DNA from 4 places in the Paenibacillus sp. FSL P2-0136 genome. Region 4 is predicted to be linked to each of the others. Evidence: predicted binding sites of a transcription regulator. Region 4 holds the regulator's gene; each other region holds the start of a gene.
What was found. The regulator Rex, encoded in region 4, represses fermentation and respiration genes when NADH is low (regulators of the CRP and FNR family bind a similar motif). The targets are predictions, from matches to a motif close to TTGTGAAATATTTCACAA.
Positions count from the first base shown of each region.

Region 1 (7,455 bases), 2.3 Mb from region 4:
GTATTCCTTCTCGGATCAGCCCCGGCTGCTCGGAGCCCCGGAAGGCTTCACCATGGGCGTCCGGGACATCACCCTGTCCCTCGGGGCGGGATTCGCTGTTGTGATCACCGGCAACATGGTCACGATGCCGGGTCTCCCCGCCAAGCCCGCAGCAGAAGGCCTGCTGGTGGATGAGGATGGCGTGATTTCGGGTCTGGAATAAGATACTTCCGATCGTGTGACTACCAGCAGCATAGGATCATAGGGCTGTATAGCGAGTAGCGATTAGCAAATAACAATGAGTATAGCTTGGCCTTACTTTATCGCAGGTATGCTGCGGGAGTGAGGCTTTTTTGTATGCGAAAAAGCGAATACATTGTGCAGCCGCGAGGGTCAGTGACCACAATGTAATCGGAAAACCGATTACAATGGGCTGGAGCGGCGGACACGGAGCAAATGTAATCGGAAAACCGATTACATTGGGATGGAGCAGCGGACACGGAGCAAATGTAATCGGAAAACCGATTACAATGGGCTGGCGCGGCGGATACGGAGCAAATGTAATCGGAAAACCGATTACATTGGGATGGAGCAGCGGATACGGAGCAAATGTAATCGAAAAACCGATTACATTGGGGCTGGAGCGGTGGATACGGAGCAAATGTAATCGAAAAATCAGGGCTGCGGTTCTGCCTGGCTGCCCCTTGTGCTCCTCCTGCTGTTTCCTGCTCCTGGCAGACATAATGCCCCTCCTCCGGGGGAAACTAAGCCAAGGTTGAAGAGTGCAGCGGCGGTACAAATGGAGTGGATGATGCGGTGAACCTCCAAAGTTATTAAAATTTGAAATTGTGAACAATGTGAGAAAAATCACAATAACTCTTGCAATGTGATAAATATCACAATATAATCAGAGTATAAAGTGAAAACAATCACAAATGTAAAGTTGTATAAACGCAGTCAGTACAGCACTTTTTTACAGACGCAATCACAAGCCCTGATAAATAAGCTTTTCAACTTGGAGGAGGAAGAAATTATGAAAGTAGCAGTCATTGGATGTACCCACGCCGGAACGGCCGCCATTGTAAATACCGCACAGTTATACCCGGATGCCCAGATTACGGTGTATGAGCGCAACGATAATATCTCATTCCTGTCTTGCGGCATTGCCTTATACGTTGGCGGCGTGGTCAAGGACCCGCAGGGACTATTCTATTCCTCCCCGGAACAACTTGCCGCCCTGGGTGTGCAGACGAAGATGCGTCATGAGGTAATCAACGTGGACACTGCCCGTAAAACCCTAAAAGCCCGCAACCTCGTGACCGGCGAGGAAATGGAAGATACTTATGACAAACTGATTATGACAACCGGCTCATGGCCGATCGTGCCTAAGCTCGAAGGAATAGAGATGGAGGGCATCCTGCTCTCGAAGAACTACAATCACTCCAACACCATTATCGAAGAAGCGCAGAAGGTAAACAGAATTACAGTAGTCGGTGCCGGATATATCGGGGTCGAGCTGGTGGAAGCTTTTCAGATGAACGGCAAGGAAGTTACGCTGATTGATGGGGAAGACCGCATCCTGAGCAAATATCTCGATGAAGAGTTCACCGCACCGATCCAGCAGTCGCTTGAGGATCACGGCATTAAGCTGGCGCTGGGCGAGAAGGTCGCCTCCTTCACAGGTGAGAACGGCAGAGTGACCAAGGTGATTACGAGCAAGGGTGAGCATGAGACAGATCTGGTTATTCTCTGCATCGGCTTCCGTCCGAATACCGAGCTGCTGAAGGGCCAAGTCGATATGCTGCCGAACGGCGCGATTATGGTTAACGATTATATGCAGACCAGCCTGCCGGATGTCTATGCTGCCGGAGACAGCTGCGCGATTCATTACAATCCGACTGGTAAACACGCGTATATCCCGCTGGCCACCAACGCAGTGCGTATGGGAACGCTGGTTGCCCGCAATCTGGTCTCGAATACGATCCCTTACATGGGAACACAAGGAACGTCGGGCATCAAGATCTACGAGGACAATATTGCCGGAACCGGACTGACGGAAGAGGCTGCTGCAGCCGAGGGAATGGATACGGAAAGTGTAATGCTGATCGACAATTACCGTCCGGAATTTATGCCGACCTTCGAGCAGGTTCAGGTAAAAGTGGTCTTTGACCGTGCCACCCGCCGCATTCTGGGCGCGCAGATTATGTCCAAGATGGATCTGACGCAGTCGATCAATACCGTATCGGTCTGCATCCAGAATAAGATGACCGTGGACCAGCTGGCCTTCATCGACTTCTTCTTCCAGCCGCATTACAACAAGCCTTGGAACTTCCTGAACACCGCAGGCCTTCAGGCTCTGCCGAAACTGGCTGCCGTCAAAGAACCTGTACACGTATAAGAGCTGAACATTTTGCCGGAGCCCGCTTAGGGCTCTTTTTTTGTGAACTCTCGATGCAATGGCAGCGGGAATGAAAAAATTTTCCGTACAGCCAGCTTTTGTGGTAAATTTGACATGTCAGTGAAAACTTTCACGTGGTTTTTATGATAGTGACTTTTATCACGTAAATGTGATTGGGATCACGTTACAATGGCATAAAGGAACAAATTTTAAGTAATTCGAAGGGGATAGGAATCATGGCTTATAACAAACCGCAGGGAATCGCTGAAGTCACGGTAGAGAACGGAATTAAGAAGGCGCATAATCCGCTCAGCACTGTACTCATTCTCGGTTTCCTGGGAGGAGCGTTTATCGCGCTCGGATTTTTGCTGGATATTCGTGTCATTGCCGGTGCACCCGCCGAGTGGGGATCCATTGCTAACTTCATCGGGGCTGCGGTGTTCCCGGTTGGACTGGTGCTGGTGCTGCTTGCCGGAGGCGAACTGCTTACGGGCAATATGATGGCGGTGCCGCTGGCTTTTATGGCGAAGAAGATTTCGTTCTGGGAAGTGGTGAAGAACCTGGTGCTGATCACACTCAGCAATCTGGCAGGTGCCTTGTTCGTCGCTTATTTCTTCGGTCACATCGTTGGCCTTACATCAGATGGCGTGTATCTGGAGAAGCTGGTAAGTATGGCGGAGCATAAGATCGATGCTACGTTCCTGCAGGCTTTTATCTCCGGGATCGGCTGTAACTGGCTGGTAGCGCTGGCGGTATGGCTGTCGTACGGGGCAGACAATTTCAGCGGCAAAATCCTCGGTATCTGGTTCCCGACCATGGCGTTTGTGGCCATCGGCTTCCAGCACGTTGTAGCTAACATGTTCCTTATCCCTGCTGCGATCTTCGAAGGACATTTTACCTGGGGCCAGTATGCGGCCAACTTCGTTCCGGTCTGGCTGGGCAATCTGACGGGTGGCGCGATCTTCGTGGCTGCTGCGTACTGGATGGCCTATCTGCGCAAGGAGCCGGGTGCTGTGAATTCGGTGGAAGGCCTCCCGGCGGCAGGATTGAAGAAACACGCTTAATGAATACGGACCTGACCCGGTGAATCACATCGCCGGACTGTAACATAGCTCGGCCTAGCACTTCCTGCTTCTCGGCACCCTGCTTCAAGGGATTCGTAGAGACAGGGAGTGTTTTTGTATAAAGATAAGAATTTATATGCTTCGCGTTATAATTATCCTTATCTTTCTCGCTGAAACGGTACCGTCCTGTAAAAGGACGGCAAAGCCGTTTCTACTTGTTTGGTATAGGTGCAGCAGGATCATCCTCCGGACAAAACAAAATTCACCGTGCAATCCGATTCGGGGGAACGAAATCGGATCTCACGGTGAATAAAATAGGGAGTGTTTCATATGGATCATTACCCCGGCTTCCGGGGAACGAATCAGTGCCGGCAAGGTATTTTTGTTTACGTGTGAAAGAGCGGGTTATAGAATATAAATATCACAAATTATATCCCGGTTTCCCGCGATACAGCATTAACGCACATGCTTGCCCCGCCCCCTGTTTTGGGATGATACTGGATGGATTAATGACAGCTATGTTACAGGGGATGACAGACAAGATATGAGATTCATGCAGGCCTATCCGAAGGAAATTAAAGTATTCTTGATTGCCAGTCTGATTAATGCTACCGGCAGTGCGCTGATGTGGCCGCTGGTTACAATGTATGTATTCGATGAACTGGGACGCAGTATGAAAGACGCGGGAATCGTGCTGCTGGTGCAATCACTTGGCGGGATTGCCGGTCAGCTGCTGGGCGGTTCGTTGTATCATAAGGTAGGAGTGAACCGCCTGATTGTCGGCGCTTTGGCGATGAATGCCTTGACGCTGTTTGCCCTCCCGTGGGCGAGCGGAAGCTGGAGCGTATTCATAATCGTTATGGGTATGATGGGATTGTTCAACTCCCTCTCCCTCCCGGCGATCCAGGCGTTTATCGGTTTCCGGTTCGCGGAGCAGCGCGCAGAGCTGTTCAATATCATCTATGTTGCCAATAATATAGGGGTAGCCCTGGGAACCGCGCTGAGCGGCTTCCTGGGCAATTATATGCTGAGCTTTGTGCTTAACGGGGTGACCTCGGCCGTATTTGCCGGATTCTTCTTCGTCTATCTGCGCAAGGTAGGGACGGCTCCGGCTCACAGCACAGTATCGAAAAAGCAACCGCAGAATGAAGTGTCGGGCTGGAGACTCCTCGGCCATATACGGATCTATCTGTTCATGGCGGTGGGCTCGATGTTCCTGCTGATCGGCAATTCGATCTGGAACAGCGGAGTCTCGCCGTTCATTATCTCGGAAGGCTGGTCAAAGCAGCTATACGGCTTCCTCTGGACGATGAACGGTGTGCTGATCTTCGCGGCGCAGCCGCTGGTCAGCCTGATCAAGCGCGGGTTCGCGCAGACGTCAACCGCGCAGATGACAGCAAGCGCCGTCTTTTACCTGGGCGGGTATGCTGTAATTCTGTTTATGCCAAGCTATCCGGGGATGCTGCTGGGTATGGTGCTGGCTACCCTTGGGGAGATGCTGATCTCTCCGGCGATGCCTTCCTTCATCTCGGAGCATGCCCAGCGCAGCGCGCCGTTCTATCTCGGGCTGAGCGGCGGAATTGGCGCAATCGGCCGTGTCATCGGGCCTTATCTGATGGGTGTTCAGTTCGACAGGGGCGGTCTTGCGCCAACCGGCTGGCTCGCTTGCGGCATGGCTGTGCTATCCGTAGGATTCTTCGCGCTTCACGCCTATATGAACCGTTCAGCTGTACAGCTTGAGCGCAGGACTGCATAATCGTTCACGCTGCAACTAATCTTTTTCTATCTGCTTAGTAAGGCAAGGGGGTATAATAATGCAACCAATTAACAGAGATGCTGCACTGCTTATCCGGCCTTCCGAAATCAGGGATGCCCGTGAGCTGATCGTGCTCGATAATATGATCTGGACGGAGAATACAACCCCGGGTCCGCTGATGTGGCGCTCGCGGGAGGACTATCTGCTGCATGCGCCGCCCGGCTCCCAGCTTGTTGCATTGCAGGACGGGGAGCTATGCGGTTATGTTGGCTTCGGCTGTCCCAGCGGGATGGAGAGCAACCGCCATGTATGCGAGGTGAATATCGCTGTGCACCCGCGCTTTCAGCGGCTGGGTGTAGGCAGCCGATTGATCGCGGAGATCAAGCGCCATGCCGCGGGGCATGGCATCCGCAAGCTGCGGCTGCGTGTGCTCTCCTGCAATACACCGGCACTTCAGTTCTACCGCAAATGCGGATTCGAGGAAGAGGGACGGCTTCGGGAGGAATTCTACTTAAGCGGACGTTATGTGGATGAAGTATTCATGAGCTGCAGGCTGACGGGAGGAGAAGGGGATGGAGAGTGAAGTGAAGATGCAAGTCGTCTCGCTTAATGTAGGCAAGCCGAAGACGGTGGAGTACCGCGGTAAGCCGCTGGACACCGGAATCTACAAGCTGCCGGTAGCCGGGCCGCTTGCGCTTCGGGTGGGTGGGTTCACCGGAGACGGGCAAGCGGATCTGATCAATCATGGAGGCCCTGACAAGGCAGTGTGCGTCTATCCGGTGGAGCATTATGCCCACTGGGAGGAGTGGCTTGGCCGGAAGCTGGAGGTTTCCGCCTTCGGCGAGAACATCACGGCGCGCGGACTGCTGGAGACCGAGGTGTGCATCGGGGATGTTTTTGAGATCGGTACGGCACTGCTGGAGGTCAGCCAGCCGCGCTTCCCGTGCTTCAAGCTCACGCAGAAGCATGGACCAGCGGATATGCCGGCCCAGGTGCTGTCCACGGGGTATAGCGGATTCTATTTCCGCGTGCTGCGTGAAGGCCGGGTGGCAGCCGGTGACCGGATTGTTAAGCTGGAGAGCGGTGCGGGAAGCTTCCCGGTGAGACAGGTACTGTACTCGATGGAGCATGGGCGTAAGGACCCTGCCGGGCTGGCTGAGCTGGCCGGACTGGAGAGCCTTGCGGCTGGCATCCGTGAGCGGTTCCAGAGATGGCTGGATGCGGCGGAGAGCTAAGACACTCGTCCTTCTCCACTCCACACCTGCACATGCTACTCTGTCGCTCCGCCGCCCTCAACCCGCCCTTCAAGTAAACAAGTGGAAAAACGTATCTTATCTCGCCTACTTCTGGCAAATAACCGAAAACAAGTGGAAAAAGAGCAACTAAAATAGTTAGTTCCAGCCCTGTTAGACGAAAGGTGAGAAATTAAGTGTTATTTATCCAACTCCAGTTCGCGCACGGGCCAATCGTTCATCAGTAAGTGGACAAAATCCAACTATATCGGTGCTCCTGAATCCGCCGAAAGCGGGCCGGGAGCGGAAATGAGGAGCAGAAATGCCCCTGAATCCGCCGACCCGACCGACCCGTTCCCCTGTATGCTCCGCGCACCCGTGCTCTATGACCGGCAGCCCTCCCCGCTCAGCCCAGCAGCTTCCATTCGCTGCGCAGCAGGCCGTACACTGCATGGTTCACATAACCACTAGGCAGCTTCTCGGCCTGGCGGATGACCCCTTCGAAGATAAAGCCCAGCCGTTCGGGGATCGCTCTGCTGGCCAGATTGCCTGTGGCACAGCGGATCTCGATGCGGTTCAGCTCAAGCTCCAGCAGGGCGTAATCGACAAAGACCCGGCAGGCACTGGTCATATAGCCTTGTCCCTCATAGCCTTCTCCCAGCCAGTAGCCGATGCCGACCGAGCGGTTATGCCAGTCAATCTCGTGATAGCCGATAATTCCGGCCAATTCCTCCCGGACCCACAGTCCGGCAGTGAAGCCGCCGTTATCAATCCCCTGCTTCACGGAGTTCTTGATGAACGTGGTAAGATGAGCCTGCTCGGCTACGCCATCCACCCAAGGTAGCCATTGTCTGAGCCGGTGGCGGGAGCGTTCCACCAGGGCGAACATCTGACGGGCATGCTCCGGCATGAGCAGCTTCAGCTTCAGCTCTTCATCTATGACATAATTAAACATGCGGCTGCCCCCTATGCGTTGTGAGATCTAAGCCTCGCTGAACTAACGCTTCTGCCACTCCAAGGCGTAGA
Region 1 is NZ_CP150244.1:6,762,433-6,769,887, reverse strand. It holds gene NYE26_RS28885 (formate--tetrahydrofolate ligase) at 1-202, shown strand, start outside; gene NYE26_RS28880 (FAD-dependent oxidoreductase) at 1,013-2,377, shown strand; gene NYE26_RS28875 (formate/nitrite transporter family protein) at 2,614-3,441, shown strand; gene NYE26_RS28870 (MFS transporter) at 3,986-5,197, shown strand; gene NYE26_RS28865 (GNAT family N-acetyltransferase) at 5,256-5,780, shown strand; gene NYE26_RS28860 (MOSC domain-containing protein) at 5,770-6,432, shown strand; gene NYE26_RS28855 (GNAT family protein) at 6,836-7,384, opposite strand; gene NYE26_RS28850 (DUF2164 domain-containing protein) at 7,427-7,455, opposite strand, start outside.
Region 1: NYE26_RS28875 (formate/nitrite transporter family protein) is a predicted target of Rex. The motif match lies at 2,476-2,493, and genes of this name have one in related genera.

Region 2 (7,455 bases), 2.7 Mb from region 4:
GGTGGACGGGTTCACCCCGGCAACGCCGGAAGCGCTAGGCGGCGCAGCCGTGCTGAAGGCTCCTTTTGCGCTGAATCTGTACGTCTGTCCTTCCTGCTTCCATGTGCAGCACAGCCTGGCGCAGGAAGACCGCATCCAGCTTGTCCGCAATCTCAGTACCTCAGCCGAATAAAGATCGGATTCATGCTTTCCCTGCTGTCTGGACATGTTAGTAATAGATGATGTGTCTTAGGACGAGCAGGGAGGGCTAAGCATGAGAGGTTCAGAACGGGGACAGGCGGCGCTGCTGCTGGCTGTAGGCGGGCTATACCTTCTGGCTACAGTGCTTGCAGGAACGTTCCTCAACGTATATCTGTGGAAAAGCCGGCAGAACTTCGCCATGATCGGCTGGTTCACCGTGGCCCAGCAGCTTGCCGTGGGTCTCAGCTTTTGGCTGGGCGGCAAGTGGGTGAAAGAACATAACAAAATGAATGCCCTACGGCTGGGAATTGCCGTATCGGGCTTTTTTTATTTGCTGGTGCTGTGGCTGCGGGGCGACGCGATTCATTACATTTGGCCGCTGGGCGGGGTCCTCGGGCTATCCATCGGGCTGTACTGGCTGGCGTTCAATATTGTTTTCTTCGAGATTACCGATGCCAAGAACCGCGATTTCTATAACGGGTGGATGGGCCTGCTCGGTTCCCTGACGGGAATAGCCGGACCCTGGGTGTCCGGCTGGATGATCTCCCGTTGGCAAGGCGGACAAGGCTACCGTATGGTATTCATACTGTCGCTATGTATCTATGGGTTGGCTGCTGTGCTCAGCTTCGGCCTGCGCAAACGGCCGCGCGGTGAAGCCTATCTCTGGCTGGAGCCCTGGCGCGAGCTTACCCGCAGGCGCAGTCCTTGGCGGCCAGTTGCGGCGGCGCTAGTATTTCAGGGCATCCGGGAAGGCGTATTCTCCTTCCTGATTGGTCTGCTCGTCTACATTGCAGCACAAGAGGAGAGCAAGCTGGGACAGTTCGCCCTGCTGACCTCCGCCGTCTCCCTGATCAGCTATTATGCGGCCGGCAGATGGTTCAAGCCCCGGGCCCGCCTCAGCGGTATGCTGGCAGGCAGCCTGCTGCTCATCGCCTTCCTTCTTCCGCTGCTATGGAAGGTGAACTTTACGACCCTCCTCATCATGGGGATCGGCACCTCACTCTGCCTGCCGCTCTACATGCTGCCGATGCTGTCCACCAGCTTCGACCTGATGGGCGTGTCCGAGGAGAGCGCCGGCAAACGCGTGGAGCTGGTAGTGCTCAGGGAGCTTAGCCTGATGAGCGGCCGCCTCCTCGGCCTGCTGATCTTCATCGCCGTGCTGTCCCTGGACCAGTCCCCGCGGACTCTAACTCTGCTCATGCTGGGATTGGGCGTTGCGCCGATTGGGAGTTGGGTGGTGGTGCGGGGGTTGCTGAATTTAAATACGCAAAAGCATTCATAACCCAGTGTCATATATCACCAGCCTCGCTTCCCGTTAGTGAATATCCTTCTCTACTGCTTTTGATAATAGTCTAAATTCATTCCTACTAAACTCAATCAAGCCGTCCCGCTTCATCCATGCCAGCTCTCTGGACAAGGCGCTGCGGTCTACGTCCAGATACTCGGCCATGGCTTCCCGATCAAAGGGAATCGTAAAAGTCTCGGTTCCAGCATCACGCATAACTCTTGTTAAATAAGTTAAAACCTTATCCCGAATAGTCGGCATAATCAGACAATCATTCCGGTCATGCAGTTCTAACGCCCGCTCAGCAATACTATCGAAAAGATTACCAAGTAATTGTTCGTGTGCCATACATAACTTTGTGCATGGGCTCAATATGTTTTGGATAGGAATAAACAGAACCTCAAGCGGTTCTATGGCCTGTACTGACATCGGGCATCTTCTTCCACGGCTGGCAGCTGTGAGAACAGCGGTATATCCACCCGGGTAATGGAGGGATACAATAATTTGTTTTCCTTTGACGTTCAATTTTGTACTTTGAGCGGTGCCCTGCAATATGATGCCGACATCATCAACGAAATCGCCCTCCCGTACCACCATCTCATCTTTTGCATATTCTTTGCGTGTGGCTGACAGACATTCAAGCATTTGGGGAATATCATTTGGAGAAATCCCTGAAAATAAACGTGATTGACAGAGGGACTCTAAGTTAATCTGAGAGGCTTTGCGTTGCATGTGCAACATCCTTTTTATTTTTACTATACTATATTAATCGTACATACACACGAAGTTTAGCTACCTTGTCTAACGTCAGAACGGAGGAAGAGCAATGCAAACGAAAGAAGATTCAATCAAAGCGAGAAACCGGCTGTTAGCCACCAAGGTTATGAAAAATCTGAAAAACAGAAAATTTGAAGCTTATTACTGTGACAACGCCATAGAAGCTGCGGAAAAGGCGCTATCCTTAATTCCGGAACAGTCTTCGGTATCTTGGGGCGGGTCGGTCACGCTTGAGGAAATCGGGCTTCTTGACAGGGTATGCCAAGGCAACTATGCAGTCATTGATCGTGATACAGCGCAGACGATGGAGGAACGTTATGACCTCATGCGCCAATCTCTTTTATGTGATACCTATTTAACGAGCTTCAACGCGGTTAGTGAAGATGGGATATTGGTCAATATCGACAGTGTGGGCAATCGGGCGGCAGCGATTACTTTTGGACCGAGAAGTGTGGTTGCTGTCGTGGGGATGAATAAGGTGTGCAAGACCGCTGAAGATGCAGTGATCAGAGCCAGAACCTATGCCGCTCCCATTAACGCAAACCGTCTTTCGAGTTCGTCCAGCCCATTTTTACATTCACCGCAAAAAACGCCCTGCCTAATCAATGGTGCTTGTGCAGATTGTAAATCAGAGGATTGTATCTGTTCTTACATCGTCGAAACAAGAATGTGTAAAACAGCGGGGAGAATAAAGGTTATCCTCGTTGGTGAATCTTTGGGGTTTTAATTTTTTTGGCACCGTTCGGGTAATTTCTCGAATTGGTGCCTTTTTGTTAGTTTTGATTCTTTGTCACAGCACACCTCCCTCCAAAATTCTCCGCCGCAATGTTATATTAGTTGTAGTTATATGTAGTTATAGTTGCACAAAAGACAAGGAGACCCCATGAACATTAAAGTACTAATCGTTGAAGATGACCCGATGGTGGCGAAGTTCAACCGGCATTATCTGGAGCAGGTTCCGGGCTTTGAGTATGCGGGCTGGGCGGCGACAGGGGATGAAGCGAGAACTATGCTGGAGGAGCAGCAGGTAGATCTGGTGCTGCTGGATATTTATATGCCTCGTGTCAGCGGGCTGCAGCTGCTCTCTGCTCTGCGGGAGCAGGGGAGCAAGGTGGACATCATTGTGATCTCCGCCGCCAGTGATAATGCGAGCATCCGCAAGGCACTGCAGAACGGGGCCGTGGATTATTTGATCAAGCCGTTTGAGTTTGCCCGGTTTCAGGCGGCACTGTCGGCGTATCGTGAAGATTATAAGCTGATGCACAAGGAGCATCTAAGCCAGGAGCAGCTGGATAAGCTGCTGCGGCATTCGCTCGGGACGGAAGAGGAGAAGTACGCTGCCCTGCCGCTGCCCAAAGGGCTTGCCGAAGGCACACTGGAGAGCATCTGGAGCACAATTAACCGGCTGGAGAGCCCGGTGTTCTCCACGGAGGATATCAGCAGTCATGCGCCCATCTCGCGGATCTCGGTCCGCAAATATCTGGCTTTTCTAACGGAGGCAGGTATTCTGGAAATGGAGCTTAGCTACGGGGCGGTAGGCAGGCCGGTGTATATGTATAAGGTGAGACCTGAAGGGCATGAACTTATCCGTAAATATCTATGAGCGTTCTCTTAAAATAAAACGGAGTCAAGGTGTCCCAAGGCTGCCCCAGGCGTTCCATGACTCCATATAGCCGTCACATTAGCTGTGAAGGTTATTAAGCTATGCCGTACATAAGCGTGCGCAGAATCAATCGAAGGCCTGCTGCAGAGCGAGCGGACTGAACTCGTTAATGATTTTATAGGCTACCAGGTGCGGGTTGTTCATGTCATTGTCGTAGATAATCATGTGATGCTTGCCCTTCAAAATAATGTCGAACCGCTGCTTCCGGTCGGCCTGGACGATGGTAATGTAATAGCTGTACTTGTTGTCTGTGCTCACATTGCGGGCGGATTTCATCAGGCGGACGCTGGAGAAATCATCGTAGATCCGCTTAATCGCTTCCGGCTCAGTAAGCACAATATCCTTCTGTTCACCGGGAACAGAAGATAGGCGGGTAATTTCCAGAGCGGCGATATCTTCCAGATGGATGGTTCGGGTAACTACTCTTTTGAATGAAGTATAGCGGCTCGCGGTGTAGCTCATCAGGGAGACACCGGCTGCTGCCAGAACAGCACCGGCCAGCCAATATTTTTCGCTTTTTTCCATAGTTTCTGTTCCTCCTAGTGATACGGTTGTATAAGCTCCAATTATAAATCTATAAACACATTCAAGCAAATTCACTACCTTTATTTACTTTATCATTTCTTTAATTACTAAATATTCTTGTCAGGGCTCCTTCAGGTTATGATGATTGTGAAAATATGCACAATAACAATTGGAGGAGAACTGAATGAACAGAAAGAGATGGGGAAGTCTGCTGGGCAAGGGGTTGCTGCTGGCAAGTCTGGTGGTATTGCCTGCATGTAACAGCACCAAAGGGGAGTCTACGGACATTGTTATTATCGGCGGCGGCGGCGCGGGAATGACTGCTGCCATTGAAGCGCATAATCAGGGAGCCAAAGTGATATTGATCGAAAAAATGCCTATGCTTGGAGGCAACACCGTCCGTGCGGAAGGCGGATTGAATGCGGCAGGAACACCTTATCAGGCAGCGGCTGGCATTACAGACAGTCCGGAGCTGCATTTCGAGGATACTATGAAGGGCGGCAAGAACCTGAACAACCCGGATCTGGTCAGAACACTTACGAACGGTGCGGCGGCTTCGGTGGAGTGGCTGAAGGAGAATGGAGCCGAGCTGTCTGAAGTGGGACGCGCAGGCGGGGCAAGCGTGAACCGGATTCACCGTCCGGCAGGCGGGGAAGCGGCAGGGAATTTCATCGTAGTCGCGCTGAAGAAGAAGCTGGAGGAGTACAAGATTGATGTGCGCCTGCGGACGACTGCCGATGAGATCGTCAAGAACGAGGACGGCGTGGTTACCGGAGTGAAGGTGACGGATAAGGATGGCAAGCAGTACACGATTAGTGCGAATTCCGTTATCCTGGCGGCTGGCGGTTTTGGAGCTAACATGGACATGATCAAGGGGTATCAGCCGAAGCTGGAAGGGTTCTCTACCACTAACCACCCGGGCGCAACCGGAGATGGTACAACGATGGCAGAGAAGATTGGTGCCAAGCTTGTAGACATGAAGGAGATTCAGATTCATCCGACCACCATTCCTAATCAAGGCGTGCTGATCACGGAAGGGGTACGCGGAGACGGTGCGATTCTGGTCAATAGCGAAGGCAAGCGATTCACGAATGAACTGCTGACCCGCGATGTCGTGTCCCAGAATATTCTGGCCCAATCCGGTAAAGTAGCTTACCTGATCTTCAATGATGAGCTGCGTGCGAACCTGAAGGCAACTGAGGTTTACTTTGGAATGGATTTGGTCAAAGAAGCGGCAACACCTGAAGAATTGGCGGCACAGATTGGTGTAGATGGCAAAGCGCTTGCGGATACACTGAAAACGTATAATGGCTTCGTTGCTTCCGGCAAGGATACAGAGTTTGAACGGCCGGATCTTAAGCTGTCTTTTGAAAAGGGTAAATATTATGCAATTCAGGTAACACCGGGAATCCACCATACCATGGGCGGAGTAGCAATTAACACCCAGGCTCAGGTGCTGGATACCAAGGATCAGGTCATTGCCGGGCTGTATGCTGCGGGCGAAGTAACCGGCGGAGTACACGGCGCGAACCGTCTGGGCGGTAATGCACTGGCAGACATCACTACCTTCGGGCGGATCGCAGCGGATGAAGCTGTGAAGGCACTTAAGAAATAGGAACTTTCAGAAGGAGGAATTATTCATGCACAAGTGGACAAAAACCTTGCTGTTCTCTGCCCTCGCGGCTGCAACAGTACTAACAGCTGGATGCTCATCATCTTCCGGCAAGTATGTGGACGGGACATATGATGGAACAGGCAAAGGGGTTAAGAGTGATATTAAAGTGGCGGTAGAGATCAAAGATGAGAAGATCGACGCCATCACCGTACAGGAGCATAAGGAGACGCAGGCGATGATCGATGCGGCTGTAGAGAATACGATTCCTGAAATTATTGAAAAGCAAACCACAGAAGGCGTAGACGCCCTCTCCGGGGCTTCCGGCTCCAGCGGCGGAATTATTGAAGCGGTGACCCAGGCGCTGGAACAGGCCAAGAAGCAGTAAGCTATCATCTATTTGTCTATACAAGAGTTGTGAAAAGTTCATTCCAGCAAGCCCAGCCCTCCTGTCTCCGGCAGAACGGCTGGGCTTGCTGCATAGTTCCATCCCCAGAAACAATCACTCTGGAGTAGCTTTACAAATTCTAGTTCAAATAATATAGTTCGAATGGTATAGGAATATGGGACATGAAGGGAGGTCTTCGCACCAGTGGCCAGGAAAAAAAGCTACAGTCTGCGCACAATGATTGCCGTCATGGTGTCTGCCGTTGTCCTGCTGGTACTGCTGATTTTATATTTTATTTTCCGGAATCAGATTATTCCGCAGACCCGGCAGGCGCTGGAGGATAAGGCGATTACGATTGCCCGTACCATCGCCCTGATTCCGCTGGTCTCTGAGGGACTCAGTGAGGGCAACAGCAAGGAGATTCAGGACTACACCTCAAGGATCGCCCGCCGCAATGATATTATGTTCGTGGTCGTGACAGATATGAAGGGAATCCGCTATTCTCATCCGGATGCTTCGCTGGTCGGTCTGCCCTTTGCGGGAGGCGGCCAGGAGATATCGCTGCGCGGAGGGGAGAGCATCTCCGAAGGGGCCGGTCCGCTCGGCAGATCCCTGCGCGGCTTCGTGCCGGTCTATAACAACCGGGGGCATCAGGTGGGTGTGGTCATTGCCGGTCTGTCCCTGGAGCGGGTCGAGCGGCTGGTCCTGATGAATGAGTGGACGATTATTGCGATTCTGGTCTCGGGAGCCTTGCTGGGAGCGGGAGGAGCATTCATTCTGGCGGCCCGGATCAAGCGGATGGTGTTCGGGATGGAGCCGGAGGACATCTCCAAGCTGCTCCAGGAACGCAGTGCGATGCTGGAATCCACGCGTGAGGGAATTATTGCCGTAGATCAGGAGGCGCGGATTACCATCCTTAATATGGAAGCACAGCGGCTTCTGCGGGCAGCGGGGATTGGCGGGAGCGCCATGAACCGGCAGATTGCCGAGTATTGGCCGGAGCTGGGTCTTGAGCAGGTATTGGC
Region 2 is NZ_CP150244.1:1,728,612-1,736,066, forward strand. It holds gene NYE26_RS07145 (hypothetical protein) at 1-172, shown strand, start outside; gene NYE26_RS07150 (MFS transporter) at 254-1,462, shown strand; gene NYE26_RS07155 (Crp/Fnr family transcriptional regulator) at 1,496-2,197, opposite strand; gene NYE26_RS07160 (lactate utilization protein) at 2,292-2,969, shown strand; gene NYE26_RS07165 (response regulator) at 3,126-3,845, shown strand; gene NYE26_RS07170 (hypothetical protein) at 3,972-4,430, opposite strand; gene NYE26_RS07175 (flavocytochrome c) at 4,615-6,045, shown strand; gene NYE26_RS07180 (FMN-binding protein) at 6,071-6,430, shown strand; gene dcuS (DcuS/MalK family sensor histidine kinase) at 6,635-7,455, shown strand, end outside.
Region 2: NYE26_RS07175 (flavocytochrome c) is a predicted target of Rex. The motif match lies at 4,576-4,593, and genes of this name have one in related genera.

Region 3 (7,455 bases), 250 kb from region 4:
CAGCATGCTGTATCCCATCCTCATGACGATGTTCAACGGGCTAAAGTCGAATATCGAGGTCAATTCCTTTCCGCCGCATTTTTTTCCGCAGGAATGGCATTTCGGTAATCTGAAGGATGCGCTGGATTATATCGATCTGGCTATGTTTCTGCGGAACACCCTGTATATTTTTGCAGGGAATATGGTCGCCACGCTAATTGTACTGGGACTCGCGTCCTTCAGTATCTCACGGATGAATGTGCCTTACCGCAAGGCCTTCTATTTCTTCTTCCTGATGACACTGTTCATTCCGGCTACGAGCTATATGATTCCGAACTTTGTCAATCTGAAGGAGCTGGGCCTGCTCAATCAATATGCGGCCTTCTGGCTGCCGGCAGGCGCGAACACATTTTTCTTCCTGCTGCTTAAGAATTTCTTCGACGGGATTCATCCTGAGATTCTGGAAGCCGCGCGGATGGACGGGGCCTCGGAGCCGAGAAGCTTCTTCACCATCGCGGTGCCGCTGTCGATTCCGATTTTTGCAACACTGGCGATCTTCATCTTCTCCACAGCCTGGAATGACTGGTTCTGGCCGTCGCTGGTCATGCACAGTGAGGAGAAGTATACGCTCGCTACCGCTATCTATAAGTACGTTATCAATGTAAAAGCGCTGAATACGAACATCAAATTCGCAATTCTGTTCATTGTCTCTCTGCCGCCGATCCTGGTATTCCTGGTCTTCCAGAAGTTCATTATGCGCGGAGTTTCATTGTCTGCTGTCAAAGGCTGAGCAGGAAGGATGAGGTCCGTTAGAGATCGTACTCCTGCACATGAAGGGAATATAAATACACCTCGTTTGTAAACGGTTTCTCTTTTAAGATGAATTTGTAAGCTCATTATGATATGGAAAAGGGGAGTTACCATGCGTAAAGTTTCCAGCGTATTCGCCTGTCTCCTGGTCACGGGGACCTTATTGTCCGCTTGCGGCGGCAATAATAACGGCAACAAGCCGGCGGCTGACGGGGGAGAAGCGACACCTGCACCAGCAGCGACCCAGGCGGCGGAAGAGTCAGCCACTCCGTCTGCAGCACCGGCTGACGATATCACCCAGAGAAAGGTAACAATTAAAATCCACTATCCTACGCCGGACCTGACCGAGGTGAGAGCGCAGGAGGATGACAAGATCAAGCGGTTCCAGGAAGTCTATCCGAACGTGGAGATCGTCAAGGACGACTGGCAGTATAATGTAAGCGAGATCGGGGTGAAGATGGCAGCGAATGAAGCGCCGACCTTCTTCAACACGTATGCCACCGAAGCTAAATTCCTGATTGAGAAGGGCTGGGTAGCCGACATCACCGATCTGTGGAATAACTATGAGTTCAAGGATCAGATCAATCCTGTGCTGCAGAACCAGTTCATCATTGACGGCAAGGTGTATGGGGTTACACAAAAGGGTTACGTCACTACAACAATGATCAACAAGAAGATGCTGGATGGCAAAGGAGTAGCCGTACCTCCAATGGATTGGACCTGGGACGACATGCTGAACACAGCCAAAGGAGTGGCCGATCCCAAGAAAGGTATCTCCGGGATTGCCCCGATGGGCAAAGGCAACGAAGCCGGCTGGAACTGGACCAACTTCCTGTTCGAAGCAGGCGGGGAGATTCAGAAGATTGAGGGCGGAAAGGTGGTGGCCACCTTCAATTCCGAAGCTGGTGTTAAAGCGCTGGACTTCTATAAAAAGCTGAGATGGGAAGCCAAAGCGGTTCCCCAGGATTGGGCGCTCGGCTGGGGCGATGCTGTAGGTGCCTTCCAGCAGGGCCGTACCGCGATGGTAATGGCCGGATCAGACGGAGTCATTGAACAGGCGCTTAACCAGGGCGGGTTCAAGCCTGAGGATGTGCTGACCTATCCAATGCCTGCGGCTGAGAAGGGCGGCAAGCATACCGGTGTGCTCGGCGGCGACTATCTGGTCATTAACCCGAATGCCAGCAAGGATGAGCAGGAGATGGCCTTCCGTTATATTACCTTCGACTATTTCTCGGATAAAGGCCTGGATGCGCTCGATGCCATTCTGCAGCAGCGCAAGGCGGACGGCAAATACTTCATTCCGCCGCTTCTGGATTACTATGCTGCCGATTCCGACTTCGGCAAGAAGACCAAAGCAGTGTATGACAAATACTCTGATATTGTATATCAATACAATACAGATATTATGGCTCTGCTCGACGGCAAGCCTGAGGCGCAGTACAATACCCAGGACTACTATGCAACCATGTCCAATGTCATTCAGGAGCTGTTCGCCAAGGAAGGCACGGACTCGAAGGCCCAGCTTGATGCAGCAGCCGCAACCGTACAGAAGAAATTTTTCGATACCATTAAGGTGGAGTAGCCTGGGATGTCTCTTTCTAGACTTAGGGGAAGAGATGAATAAGGGGGGCAGCAGAGATGCTGTCTCCTTTTTTTCCTTTCAGGAAATTATGCCAATAACATTTTAAGAGTAATCCTGCCAAAAGTGCAACATTACTGCCCCAAAGAAGCGTTCTATGCTGAAATCCTGCACGAACTGCAACAAATTCAGCGCTAACGTGCTCTAAACACCGAAATTTGTGCAAATAATGCAACATTGTACTTGCAACCCGTAAAAGTTATAGAGAAATCCTGCAAAAACTGCAACATTACCATTACTGCTCCTTAAAAGCGGCCGGTGAGAGAGGCATTAGCATCGTTCACCCGCAGGGTAATTTACCGTCCTTTAAAAGGACGGCAAAGCCGTTTCCACTTGGCAGAGATTTATATTTATATTCACCGTCAGAGTGAGTCTGTAGAAGAGCGACGGATGAACCGAAGTGGAGGCTTGGCATTCATGAGCAAAATTCCCGAAGCCCAACCGGCATTGCAAGGCAAGATGGGCCATCAACGCTGCAGACTATCGTATTGCGTTCGCAGAATAGACAAATATTAATTAAATATTACATATAATGTGGAAAAAATACCGGTAAATGATCGAATGAAAGCGCTTTGAAAACAACTCAAAAAAAACTTTAAACTTTGTGAAAGATTTCACTATACAAGGTGAAAAGGATGTGCTAAGATAAATGTATAGAAAGAAACAACCTAAAAATTGACAGGAGGACGAGGGAGATGGCAGTTAAAAACGAAGTCGCCGCCCAAGTGAAACAAACCACCGCTGAAGAGTATATTCAGGTTTTGGTGGATAAAGCAAAGAAAGCCCACGAAGCGTTCATGGGCCTGGATCAAGAGCAGACAAACACAATCGTTCATGCAATGGCGCTGGCCGGACTCGACAAGCATATGTACCTGGCAAAACTGGCTGTTGAAGAAACAGGACGCGGAGTATACGAAGACAAAATTACAAAGAACATCTTCTCCACTGAATATATCTGGCACGGTATTAAGTACGACAAGACTGTAGGCGTTATTGAGGATAACGCTTATGACAGCTTCCAGAAGATTGCTGAACCAGTCGGAATCATTATGGGTATCACACCGGTAACCAATCCAACATCCACCACGATGTTTAAAGCTTTGATTTCCGCTAAGACACGTAACCCTATTATATTCGGTTTCCACCCGTCAGCGCAAGAGTGCAGTGCGGCAGCAGCCAAAATTCTGCATGATGCAGGCGTAGCAGCAGGCGCACCTGAGAACTTCATCCAATGGATTGAGCTTCCTACGATGGACAAAACAAACGCACTGATGAACAATCCGGACGTTGCACTGATTCTGGCAACCGGCGGATCGGCAATGGTCAAGGCAGCTTACAGCTGCGGCAAACCGGCACTCGGCGTAGGTCCTGGTAACGTGCCTGCCTTCATTGAGAAGAGTGCTGATATTGATCAGGCTGTAACAGACCTTATCCTGTCGAAGACTTTTGATAATGGTATGATCTGTGCTTCTGAACAGGCAGTTATCATTGAAGAAGCCATCTTCGATCAAGTGAAAAAGAAAATGATTGCAAACGGCTGTTACTTTGTGAACAAAGAAGAAGCAGCTAAGCTGACCAGCGGCGCAATGAACGTAGAGAAATGTGCAGTTAACCCGGCTATCGTTGGCCAATCCGCTGTGAAGATCGCTGAAATGTGCGGCATTCAGGTTCCTGCCGGAACGAAGATCCTGGTAGCTGAGCTTGAAGGTGTAGGTACTAAATATCCATTGTCCGCTGAGAAGCTGAGCCCGGTTCTGGCTTGCTACAAGGTGAAGAATGCTGACCAGGGTATCGAGCGCGCAGCTCAAATCGTTGAATTTGGCGGCATGGGCCACAGCTCGGCTATCCATTCCAACAACGAAGAAGTAATCATGAAGTTCTCCAACCGTCTGCAGACCGGACGTATTCTCGTCAACTCGCCATCGACTCACGGCGCAATCGGCGACATTTACAACACTAATATCCCTTCATTGACACTGGGCTGCGGATCTTACGGACGCAACTCGGTATCGCAGAACGTCACTGCAATCAATCTGATCAACGTGAAAAGGGTGAATCGTCGTACCGTGAATATGCAATGGTTTAAAGTACCTGACAAGATTTACTTCGAAAAGGGAGCCACTCAGTACCTGGCCAAAATGCCTGATATCACACGCGTTGCTATCATCACTGACCCTGTAATGGTTAAGCTGGGGTATGTTGAAAGAGTTGAGCACTATCTGCGTCAGCGCCAGACTCCTGTAGCGATCGAAGTGTTCTCGGAAGTTGAACCGGATCCATCGACTACTACTGTAGAAAAAGGTACAGCTATGATGAACAGATTCCAGCCGGACTGCATCATCGCACTCGGCGGTGGTTCCCCAATGGATGCTGCCAAGGGTATGTGGCTGTTCTACGAACATCCGGATGCAGACTTCAACGGCCTGAAACAGAAGTTCATGGATATCCGCAAACGGGTATACAAATTCCCTAAGCTCGGCAACAAAGCGAAATTCGTTGCCATTCCAACCACTTCGGGTACAGGTTCTGAAGTAACATCGTTCGCAGTTATCACAGACAAGACAACAGGCAATAATACCAAGTATCCGCTCGCTGACTATGAGCTGACTCCAGACGTAGCAATTATTGACCCTGAGTTTGTCTACAGCTTGCCTAAGACTGCAGTTGCCGATACAGGAATGGACGTATTGACACATGCTATCGAAGCTTATGTATCTGTAATGGCCAGTGACTATACCGATGGTCTGGCAATCAAAGCCATCCAACTGGTGTTCCAGTGGCTGGAGAAATCCGCACTGCAAGGTGACAAGCTGGCCCGTGAGAAAATGCACAATGCTTCGACGCTTGCCGGTATGGCCTTTGCCAACGCATTCCTGGGGATTAACCACAGCTTGGCACACAAATGGGGCGGACAGTATCACACCGCACACGGCCGTACCAATGCGATCCTGATGCCGCATGTTATCCGTTACAATGCCAAGAAACCTACGAAGTTCGCTTCGTTCCCTAAATATTCGCACTTTGTAGCTGACGAACGGTACGCAGAAATCGCCCGTATTCTGGGATTGCCTGCACGCACTACCGAAGAAGGCGTAACCAGCCTGATCAATGCAATCCGCGACATGAACAAAAAACTCGGTATCGAAGAATCCTTCTCGGCTCTTGGTTTCGATCCTAAGGACTTCGAATCCCGTGTAGACTATCTGGCTGACCGTGCATTTGAAGACCAATGTACTACTGCCAATCCTAAAATGCCGCTGGTATCCGAGCTTGCTGATGTATACCGCAACGCATTCTACGGCAAATTCGATAACTAATTAACGGTTGCCTGGCAAAGAATAAGGTTAAAGGTTAATATGGGACTGGATGGAAGTGACAAATATCACCGAAAGAGTGATATTTGTCACAGTCCTTTTTCAGAAAATAAACTAAAATGTTTATATAGACAACGATCCCCGTTATGAAGATGTGATTGTGAATTTTATAACAACTATTAGTTTCGGGATCACGAGACACGGGATTAACCTTCAAGCCCGCGATCTCTACAAATATAATAAATATAAATGGAGGGATTTAGCATGTCGGTGATTGAAAAAGAAGTATTAGAAGCAAAATCAGGTTGGAGAAATTTCACAAAAGGTGTCTGGGCCAAGAAAGTTGACGTTAACAACTTTATTGCAAAGAACATCAAGCCTTATGAAGGAACTGAAGATTTCCTGGTTGGACCTACCAGCAATACAACTGAACTGTGGAAGATTATCTCCCAGCTGAGCAAGGAAGAAAGAGAAAGAGGCGGCGTATGGGATGTATCCCTCGATACTGTCTCCACCATCACTTCCCACGCTCCTGGCTACATTGACAAGGACAAGGAACAGATTGTCGGCGTTCAGACTGACGCGCCTTTCAGACGTTCCATTCAGCCGTTCGGCGGTATCAAGATGATGATCGATGCTACTAAGGCTTATGGCTTCGAGCTTCCGCAGAATATCGTTGACATGTTCACGAACATCCGCAAAACGCATAACCAAGGCGTATTTGATGCATATACACCAGATATGAGAGCTGTGCGTAAATCGGGCGTAATCACAGGTCTTCCTGATGCTTATGGCCGCGGACGTATCATCGGCGACTATCGCCGTATTGCTCTGTATGGTATTGATTTCCTGATTAAAGACAAGAAGCAGCAACTGGCTGAGCTTGAAGTTGACTCCATGACAGAAGATGTTATCCGTCTGCGTGAAGAGCTGTCCGAGCAAATGCGTGCTCTTGGCGAACTGAAACAAATGGCTGCAGCTCATGGTATGGATATTTCCAAACCGGCTACGAACTTCAAAGAAGCTACACAATGGGTATATTTCGGTTATCTGGCAGCTGTTAAAGAACAGAATGGTGCGGCAATGTCCCTTGGACGCGTATCTTCCTTCCTTGATATCTATGTTCAACGCGACGTTGAAGAAGGTACTCTGACTGAAGAGCAAGCTCAAGAAATCGTTGACCATTTCGTAATGAAGCTGCGTATCGTGAAATTCCTGCGTACGCCTGACTATAACGACCTGTTCTCCGGCGACCCAACTTGGGTTACAGAATCCATCGGTGGTATGGCTGAAGACGGCACAACCCGCGTAACCAAGAACAGCTTCCGCTTCCTGCATACCCTGTACAATCTGGGACCTGCTCCAGAACCAAACCTGACTGTACTGTGGTCCGAGAAGCTTCCGGAAGGCTTCAAAAAATATTGTGCTAAGGTATCTATTGAGACCAGCGCTATCCAATATGAGAACGATGATGTAATGCGTCCATACTGGGGCGAAGATTATGCGATTGCCTGCTGCGTATCCCCAATGCGTATCGGTAAGCAAATGCAGTTCTTCGGTGCCCGTGCCAACCTGGCTAAGGCTCTGCTGTATGCGATCAATGGCGGTAAAGATGAGAAATCCGGTGCTCAGGTAGGTCCTGAATATCCTGCTATCACTTCTGAATACCTGGATTATGATGAAGTAATGAAACGCTTCAAACCAATGATGGAA
Region 3 is NZ_CP150244.1:4,689,880-4,697,334, reverse strand. It holds gene NYE26_RS20105 (carbohydrate ABC transporter permease) at 1-769, shown strand, start outside; gene NYE26_RS20100 (extracellular solute-binding protein) at 902-2,371, shown strand; gene adhE (bifunctional acetaldehyde-CoA/alcohol dehydrogenase) at 3,124-5,745, shown strand; gene pflB (formate C-acetyltransferase) at 6,007-7,455, shown strand, end outside.
Region 3: pflB (formate C-acetyltransferase) is a predicted target of Rex. The motif match lies at 5,901-5,918, and genes of this name have one in related genera.

Region 4 (7,455 bases):
TTGAGCCATGTAATCAATGGCAGGGATGAAGACCCCTGTACTTGCTGATAATGAAGTAAGGCAAGCTTAAGCTGACTTCATTATCAGTAAGGGTGGGATGTCCGGTGTTTCAACATTTATTTGCTGAGATGAACAAGATGCTCCAGGAGATCAAAGCCGACTATCCTACTGCGGAGGGTGCCCGCCGAAGCGATCTTTTATCCAAGTATAATATGCTCCACCGCATCAGTGATAATGTAATGGACGAATGGCTGGTCTTCGCCGAGAAGCTAAGCGAGTTCCGGGAACAGGCGGATTTTCAGGTTCAGCCGGAGGAGCTGCCGGAAGAGGAGGCCCCTGAGCTTGGGATGGATGCTTTTGTCAGGGGCCAGGGCTATTATAAGCTGCTGATGTACCGCAAGTGCATTGAACAGTTCAGGGAGGTTACGGCACAGTATCCAGACAGCCTCGCTGCCCGCCTGTATCTGGCCATGGCTTATCTGCAGGAGGGAGAAGGCGATACCGCCTGGGGACATCTGAATCACATGCTGGGCCTGATCCGTGAGGTGAAGCTGAAGGCGATGATCTATAATGCGCTGGGCTGTATCCGGGCTTCCCAGGAACGCTTCAATGAAGCCAGTGAGCTGTTCAGCCTGTCGTTGCTGCATGATCCTGATCTGCCGGAGCCGAACGTGAATCTGGAGGTGTGCCGCAGACGGGGCGGGAAGCTGGAGTTTGGCCATCAGCTGGTGTCGCTTTTATAATTTATCCTCGGTTTCTTTAGGCGATGCGCCCCACTTCCCGGGGTGTGCATCGCCTTTTTTCGTAACTTCTGTTATGCTGATAAAGAGTCTCAAGTGAAAGGGAATAGAACTTATAATGAAATTTGCCGTGCTTGATTTTGAAACTACGGGAACCCAATCTGTGGGAGAGATCATCCAGGTTGGCCTTGCCATTATAGAAGAAGACGGGCAGATCTCCCGGGTGTACGGTTCCTATGTCAAGCCCGGAGCGCCAATTCCTCCTTTTATTACGGGCCTGACCGGAATTACAGACAGCGATGTACAGGATGCGCCGGAGCTCGATGAGATGATGATGGAGCTGGTGCCGCTGCTGGATGATGTAGTCCTCGTCGGACACAATGTCGCGTTTGATTTTCATTTTTTGCAGAATGCGCTGGACCGCTGCGGCTACCTGCCGTTTCAGGGGCGGATTCTGGATACGATCGATTTTCTCAAAATATGCTTTCCCTCGCTGAGCACCTATCAGCTTGGCGCGGTAAGCAGCCACTTCGGCATTACGCATGACCGTCCCCATCAGGCGGACAGTGATGCGCTTGCCACGGCTATTGTGCTGCTCAAATGTCTGGAAGAGCTGCAGAGTCTGCCGCTCTTGACGATTCAGCGGCTGAATGAGCTGTTCGCGGACGAAGACAGTGATTTGGCCTGGTATTTCGACGGTCTGCTGCGGGAGCGGGAGATGGAGACCTTTCAGCCGGAAGGTGAGCTGAGCTTCTACCGCCAGCTTGCGCTGGCTGTTGGGGACTGGGCAGAGCTGGCTACGCCACGGGAGGAAGGAAGCGTCAATCCGCTGGAGAATATTACCTTTGAAGAATATATGGATGAGGTAACCAAGCGGCTGAAGGCTGTTCTTCCCCAGTATGAGAGCCGAGAAGCCCAGGAGCTGATGATCCATGAGGTCATTACAGCGCTTGAGCAGGACAAGCATCTGCTGATTGAAGCGGGAACAGGCACCGGCAAATCGCTGGGTTATCTGCTTCCGGCCATCTACCATAGTGTGAAAAGTGATCAGAAGGTGATGGTCAGCACGCATACCATTAACCTTCAGGACCAGCTGCGGGAGCGGGATATTCCGCTCTTAACCAGCGTTGTGCCGTTCCCGTTCAAGGCCTCCATCTTTAAGGGAAGAGGGCACTATTTGTGTCTGCGCAAGTTCGAACATCGAATGAACAAAAAGGACTTTACGAGTCCAAGGGAAGAAGCGCTCACCGCTGCGCAAATGCTCGTTTGGCTGACTCAGACGACGACCGGCGATGATGAGGAGCTTAACTTAAGCGGACGGGGCGGCGATTTCTGGGAGACTGTAGCCAGTGATACTGACTCCTGCCTGGGACGCGCCTGTCCCTGGTTCCGCAAATGCTATTACCACCGGGCCAAGCATGAAGCCGGGATCTCCGATGTGGTAGTCACCAATCACTCCAAGCTGTTCGCAGATGTCAAAGCCGGGCATCAGCTTCTTCCGGCTTACGACCATCTTGTAATTGATGAAGCCCATCATCTGGAGGATATTGCCGGCAAGCATCTTGGCATGCAGATGAAATATTTCACATTCGCCCATACCCTCACCCGACTCTATAAGGATAGCCGGAGCGGGCAGCTGCCTGCCCTCCGCCAGAGTCTGCAGTCTTCGGGCAGTGAGCAGGCTTCCGAATGGAGCGGCGTGATCGACCGGATCTATCCCGATCTGCTGACGGTGAAGGAGTCCTGGGATGCGCTCAGCGACCGGCTCTTCAGCCTGCTGCCTGAGCGCAGCGATGCCGGGGCCGGTGAAGCAGGTCAGCTGGTGGCACGCCTGCAGCCGGGCAAGAAGCCGAAGGATTGGGAGGAGCTGGCTGCCCTTGAGAATACACTGAACCTCAGTCTGAGCGATATCATCCGCAAGGGCGACAAAATGCTCAGTGAGATGCGTGACACGGACAGCCAATCCTCCTCAGACAGTCTTGTGACCGATATCGGCGGGTTATTCAAGGATCTGGCATCCATTAGAGAGCAGATCCGCTTCTTCATGAGTCTGAACGATGAGAATATCGTGTATTGGCTGGAGGGAAGCGGTAATTATAAGGGCAAGTCACTGCAAATGTATGCTGTTCCTGTAGATGTCAGCACCCAGCTCAGGGAGCTGTTCTTCGATAAGAAGAAGAGCATTATCCTGACCTCGGCCACCTTATCCGTGGATAAATCCTTCCAGTTCATGATTGATAACCTGGGTCTTGGCGAGGCTGCAGAGCAGCGGCGTCTGATGACAACACTGCTTCCGTCGCCATTCAAGTATCGTGAGCAGGCTCTCCTGGTCATTCCCCGGGACTTCCCGAGCGTCAAGGGGAGTATTGGGGATGCCCGCTTCGTGGACACCCTCGTGCACTCCCTTGCCGAGACAGCTGTAACAACACGGGGGCGGATGCTGGTGCTGTTCACCTCCTACAAGATGCTGCGCCAGGTGTATGAACCGCTGAAGGAGGCACTTGCCTCACAGGATATCGCGGTACTCGGACAAGGTGTGGAAGGCGGCAGCCGGAGCAAGCTGATCCGCCGCTTCCAGGACAGCCCGGCTTCGGTCTTGCTGGGTACCAGCAGCTTCTGGGAAGGGGTGGATATCCCTGGAGAAGCATTGACCTGCCTGGCGATTGTCAGACTGCCGTTCCAGCCGCCGAATCACCCGCTGGCAGAAGCGAAGTCAGAGCTGCTTCAGGCACAGAAGAAGAATCCGTTCATGAAGCTGTCCGTGCCGCAGGCTGTCATCCGCTTCAAGCAGGGCTTCGGGCGGCTGGTCCGCACGGCGCAGGACCGGGGCATCGTAATTGTGTACGATACCAGAGTGATTGAATCGCATTACGGAAAGTACTTTCTGTACTCGCTCCCCGGTCCCAAGATGGAGCATATGCTCACCGAGCAGATGGTCCCGAGAATTGCCGAATGGCTGGATGACGGCGGGGTTTCCTAATTCATCTGCTATTGCTATTATTAATAAGTCATGATTATCCTGAAGATCCGTTCCCGCCTGTCCTGCCACTCCGGCAGGCGGCGGGGCACGGTTGCTATAATTGTACGGAATGAAGTGTAGGCTAACAAAACTTTTAAGGAGGAGAATACATGAAATCGGATAAAATATCGGAGGCCGTCGTGCGCAGGCTCCCAGTGTACCTGCGTTTCCTGAACGATCTCCAAAAACGTGAAATCTCCACAGTCTCTTCTCAGGAGCTGGGCCAGAAGCTTGACCTAAATCCCGCCCAGATCCGTAAGGATTTGGCTTATTTTGGTGATTTTGGCAGAAAAGGCATCGGCTATGATGTATCTTATCTGATTGAGAAGATCCGCCATATCCTGAAGCTTGACCAGCAAATTAATGTTGCACTGGTTGGAGCCGGTAACCTCGGTCATGCCTTGTCTAACTACAACGCTTACTTGAAGGATACGATGAAGATTACTGCCATCTTCGATGCCTACCCGCCGAAGGTGGGCCAGCAGATCAACTCGCTGGTTGTGCAGCCGATGGAGGAGCTAAGCAGTACCATCCGCTCGCAGGGCATCCGGATCGGGATTATTACCGTGCCTGACAGCGAAGCCCAGAACGTAGCTGATATTCTTGTGGATTCCGGTATCGAAGCGATTCTGAACTTCGCACCGGTTATTCTCAAGACGCCTGCCAATATCCGGATTCATGCCGCAGATTTCACCACAGATCTGCAGAGCTTGGCCTATTATTTGCATGATGGAAAGGATGAGGCTGAAGATGAGCAGTAAGATCACGATAATCAAGAATGGGCACTTCCTGGTTCCGGGCAGTGACAAGCCGGTACTGAGCGGGTACATGACCCTGGAGAATGATTTGATTACTTACATAGGTGAAGCTGAGCCGGTAGTGGAGGATGGCGCACAGGTCGTAGACGGCAGCCGTCTGCTGTTCATGCCTGGTCTGGTAAATACCCATGGTCATACTGCAATGTCACTGCTGCGCGGGTACGGTGACGATATGGTGCTTCAGACTTGGCTGCAGGAGAAGATGTGGCCGATGGAAGAGAAATTCACTGGTGATGATGTATATTGGGGAACCTCGTTGTCCGTGCTGGAGATGCTGAAGGGCGGCACAACCACCTTCCTCGATATGTATGATCATATGGACCGGGTAGCGGAAGTAACGGAGCAGTCCGGTATTCGTGCTGTGCTGATGCGCGGCGTAATTGGGCTGTGCCCGGAAGAGGTACAGCAAGCGAAGCTTGCTGAGGCGATTGCTTTTGCCCGTAACTGGCACGGCAAGGCTGACGGCAGAATTACGACCATGCTCTCACCGCACGCCCCGTACACCTGTCCTCCAGAGTTTTTCATGAAGTTTGTGCAGGCTGCCCATGATCTGGACTTGCCAATGCACACCCATATGTCCGAGACGCGCCATGAAGTGGAACAGAACGTGGCCGACTACGGCCTGCGTCCGGTCGCGCATCTGGAGAAGCTCGGGATGTTCACCCGTCCTTCGCTCATTGCCCACGGGGTTCATCTGAACGATGAAGAGATCGGTATCCTGGCCCGCCATAACGTTGGCGTGTCGCATAACCCCGGCAGTAACCTGAAGCTGGCCAGCGGGGTAGCCCGTGTTCCTGAGCTGCTGAGAGCCGGGGTTAAGGTCTCTCTGGGGACAGACGGTGCGGCGAGCAACAACAATCTGGATATGTTCGAAGAGATGCGGCTGGTGGCTCTGATCCACAAGGGCGTAAGCGGTGATCCTACAGCGGTACCGGCTCCTGAGGCGCTTCTGATGGCTACGGAGTATGGGGCGCAGTCTATTTTCCTAAGCGGGGTGGGCCGGCTTGCAGCAGGAATGAAGGCCGACTTCATCGCACTTGATATTGACCAGCCTCATCTGCTGCCGCATACCGATCTGCTCTCCCATGCCGTATATTCGGCAAGTGCCAAGGATGTGGAGCATGTATGGGTGAACGGCCAGCAGGTTGTGAAGCATGGACAATGCCTGACACTTGATGAAGAAGCCATCCGCCGCAAAGCACAGGAGACGTTCGAGAGCCTGCTTAAACGGTAATTCAAGGGAACGGGAAAGGAAGCAGCGTGGTGAAGAAGAAGAGGAGAAAATGGATCTGGCTGGGGATTACCGTGGTGCTGCTCCTTCTGTTCGGACTTAGCCAGTTCTATGCCTACATTATGAAGGACCAGTGGAACGAGCGGAGTGAGGCCAAGGAGCTGGCCCGGGCGCGTGCCGGACTAACAGAGGTAACCAAGGCCCAGAAATCTGTATGGAATGAGAATGAGATCTACTGGGTGCTGACCGGTAAAAATGAATCAGGGACCGAGCTGATGGTGTGGGTCCGTTTCACCTTGGAGGGCAAGCCTGCCGGAGGCGACAATGACCTGTATGCTGAGGAACTGAGCAATGGCACCTCAGAAGAGAAAATGCGCGGAATCATAGCCGCCCAGCTGCCGGACATTACGATCGAACGGCTGCTGCCCGGTGTATACAACGGGGAATATGCCTGGCAGCTATTTTACAAAAAAGACGGGCGATTCTATTATAACTTTTACCGCTTCAAGGATGGCAGCGCCATCGGTGAGGGGTACAGCCTGCCGAACCGTTAAGCTAAGCGGTGAGCGGCAGAATAAAAACGGGGGGACAGATTATCTGTTCCTCCGTTTTTTTATCCATCATGTTGAAAAGTTTGAGATACATCAATTGATATACGGAGTGTATACCTCGTCTGCTAGCGCTAACCTACATATATGTCGAGGAAGATGAAATAGGAAATTTTAGCACATTTGGATAAGATTAAAGCGAAATTGATCTGCTGATCGTCATTCGGAAGCGCATTTAGAGCGGTACAGAACTGATGAGAATTATGTGTGCGGCGGCTTTGAGGATGCTGATCTGGCGGCGGATTTTGCATATTAAGAAATCACCGGGGAGTGGGGGCTGCAGCAGTTGCCGGAAGTCTATCACGGCTTGCTTAGACAGTGTCTGAAGGAATATTGCGGTGCGGCAGTCGCCGAAGGCTATGAACCGCGCGAATTAACTGATTTTGCAGAATATATGATGGCTGAAATCAAGCGTAATCTGGAGTAACAGTTGGCCGGTCTAAAATGATTATCTATTGAAACATCCAGAAATTAGTATCAAAAATTTTAAATATATTCACAACTTAATGTAAAATCGTATATACACCTATGATATACTACTACTTGTACTAAGACATGCTTAAGAGCATGTCAGTCTCGGATGGGCGCTAGACACGCTGGCTGGTCTTTATTATAGAGTTATGCTCGGTCATTATTGAGAGGAGGACGTTTCTTGAAACTGCGTCTTATGCCTGTACTGCTAACGTCTCTGCTGTCTGCTGCATTATTGTTTGGTGGCTGGTATTCCTACCGTCAATTCGTGGTACAGGAGCCGCTGCAGAAGCTGGTATCATCCTACGAGGGAGTGAAGGATTCCCATATTACTATTAAACGCAATGAGGTCACTTTGAAACTGGATTTGCAGCCGGGCACGAAATTACGTGAACTGGTACAGTATGTATCAAGAGAAGGCAGCACTGCTATTGACGGACGGACCCTGAAGCTGGATGTGGAACAGAAGCCGAGTGAACTGCTGGATGAGTATTGGGATAAAGCGATGTTCTCTGTAGCAGAAGCGATGGAGAGCCGGAAGTATACATTGATACCAGCTAAGCTGGAC
Region 4 is NZ_CP150244.1:4,442,467-4,449,921, reverse strand. It holds gene NYE26_RS18885 (hypothetical protein) at 105-743, shown strand; gene dinG (ATP-dependent DNA helicase DinG) at 859-3,720, shown strand; gene NYE26_RS18875 (redox-sensing transcriptional repressor Rex) at 3,870-4,520, shown strand; gene NYE26_RS18870 (amidohydrolase) at 4,510-5,811, shown strand; gene NYE26_RS18865 (DUF5590 domain-containing protein) at 5,841-6,362, shown strand; gene NYE26_RS18860 (aminoglycoside adenylyltransferase domain-containing protein) at 6,676-6,843, shown strand; gene NYE26_RS18855 (hypothetical protein) at 7,069-7,455, shown strand, end outside.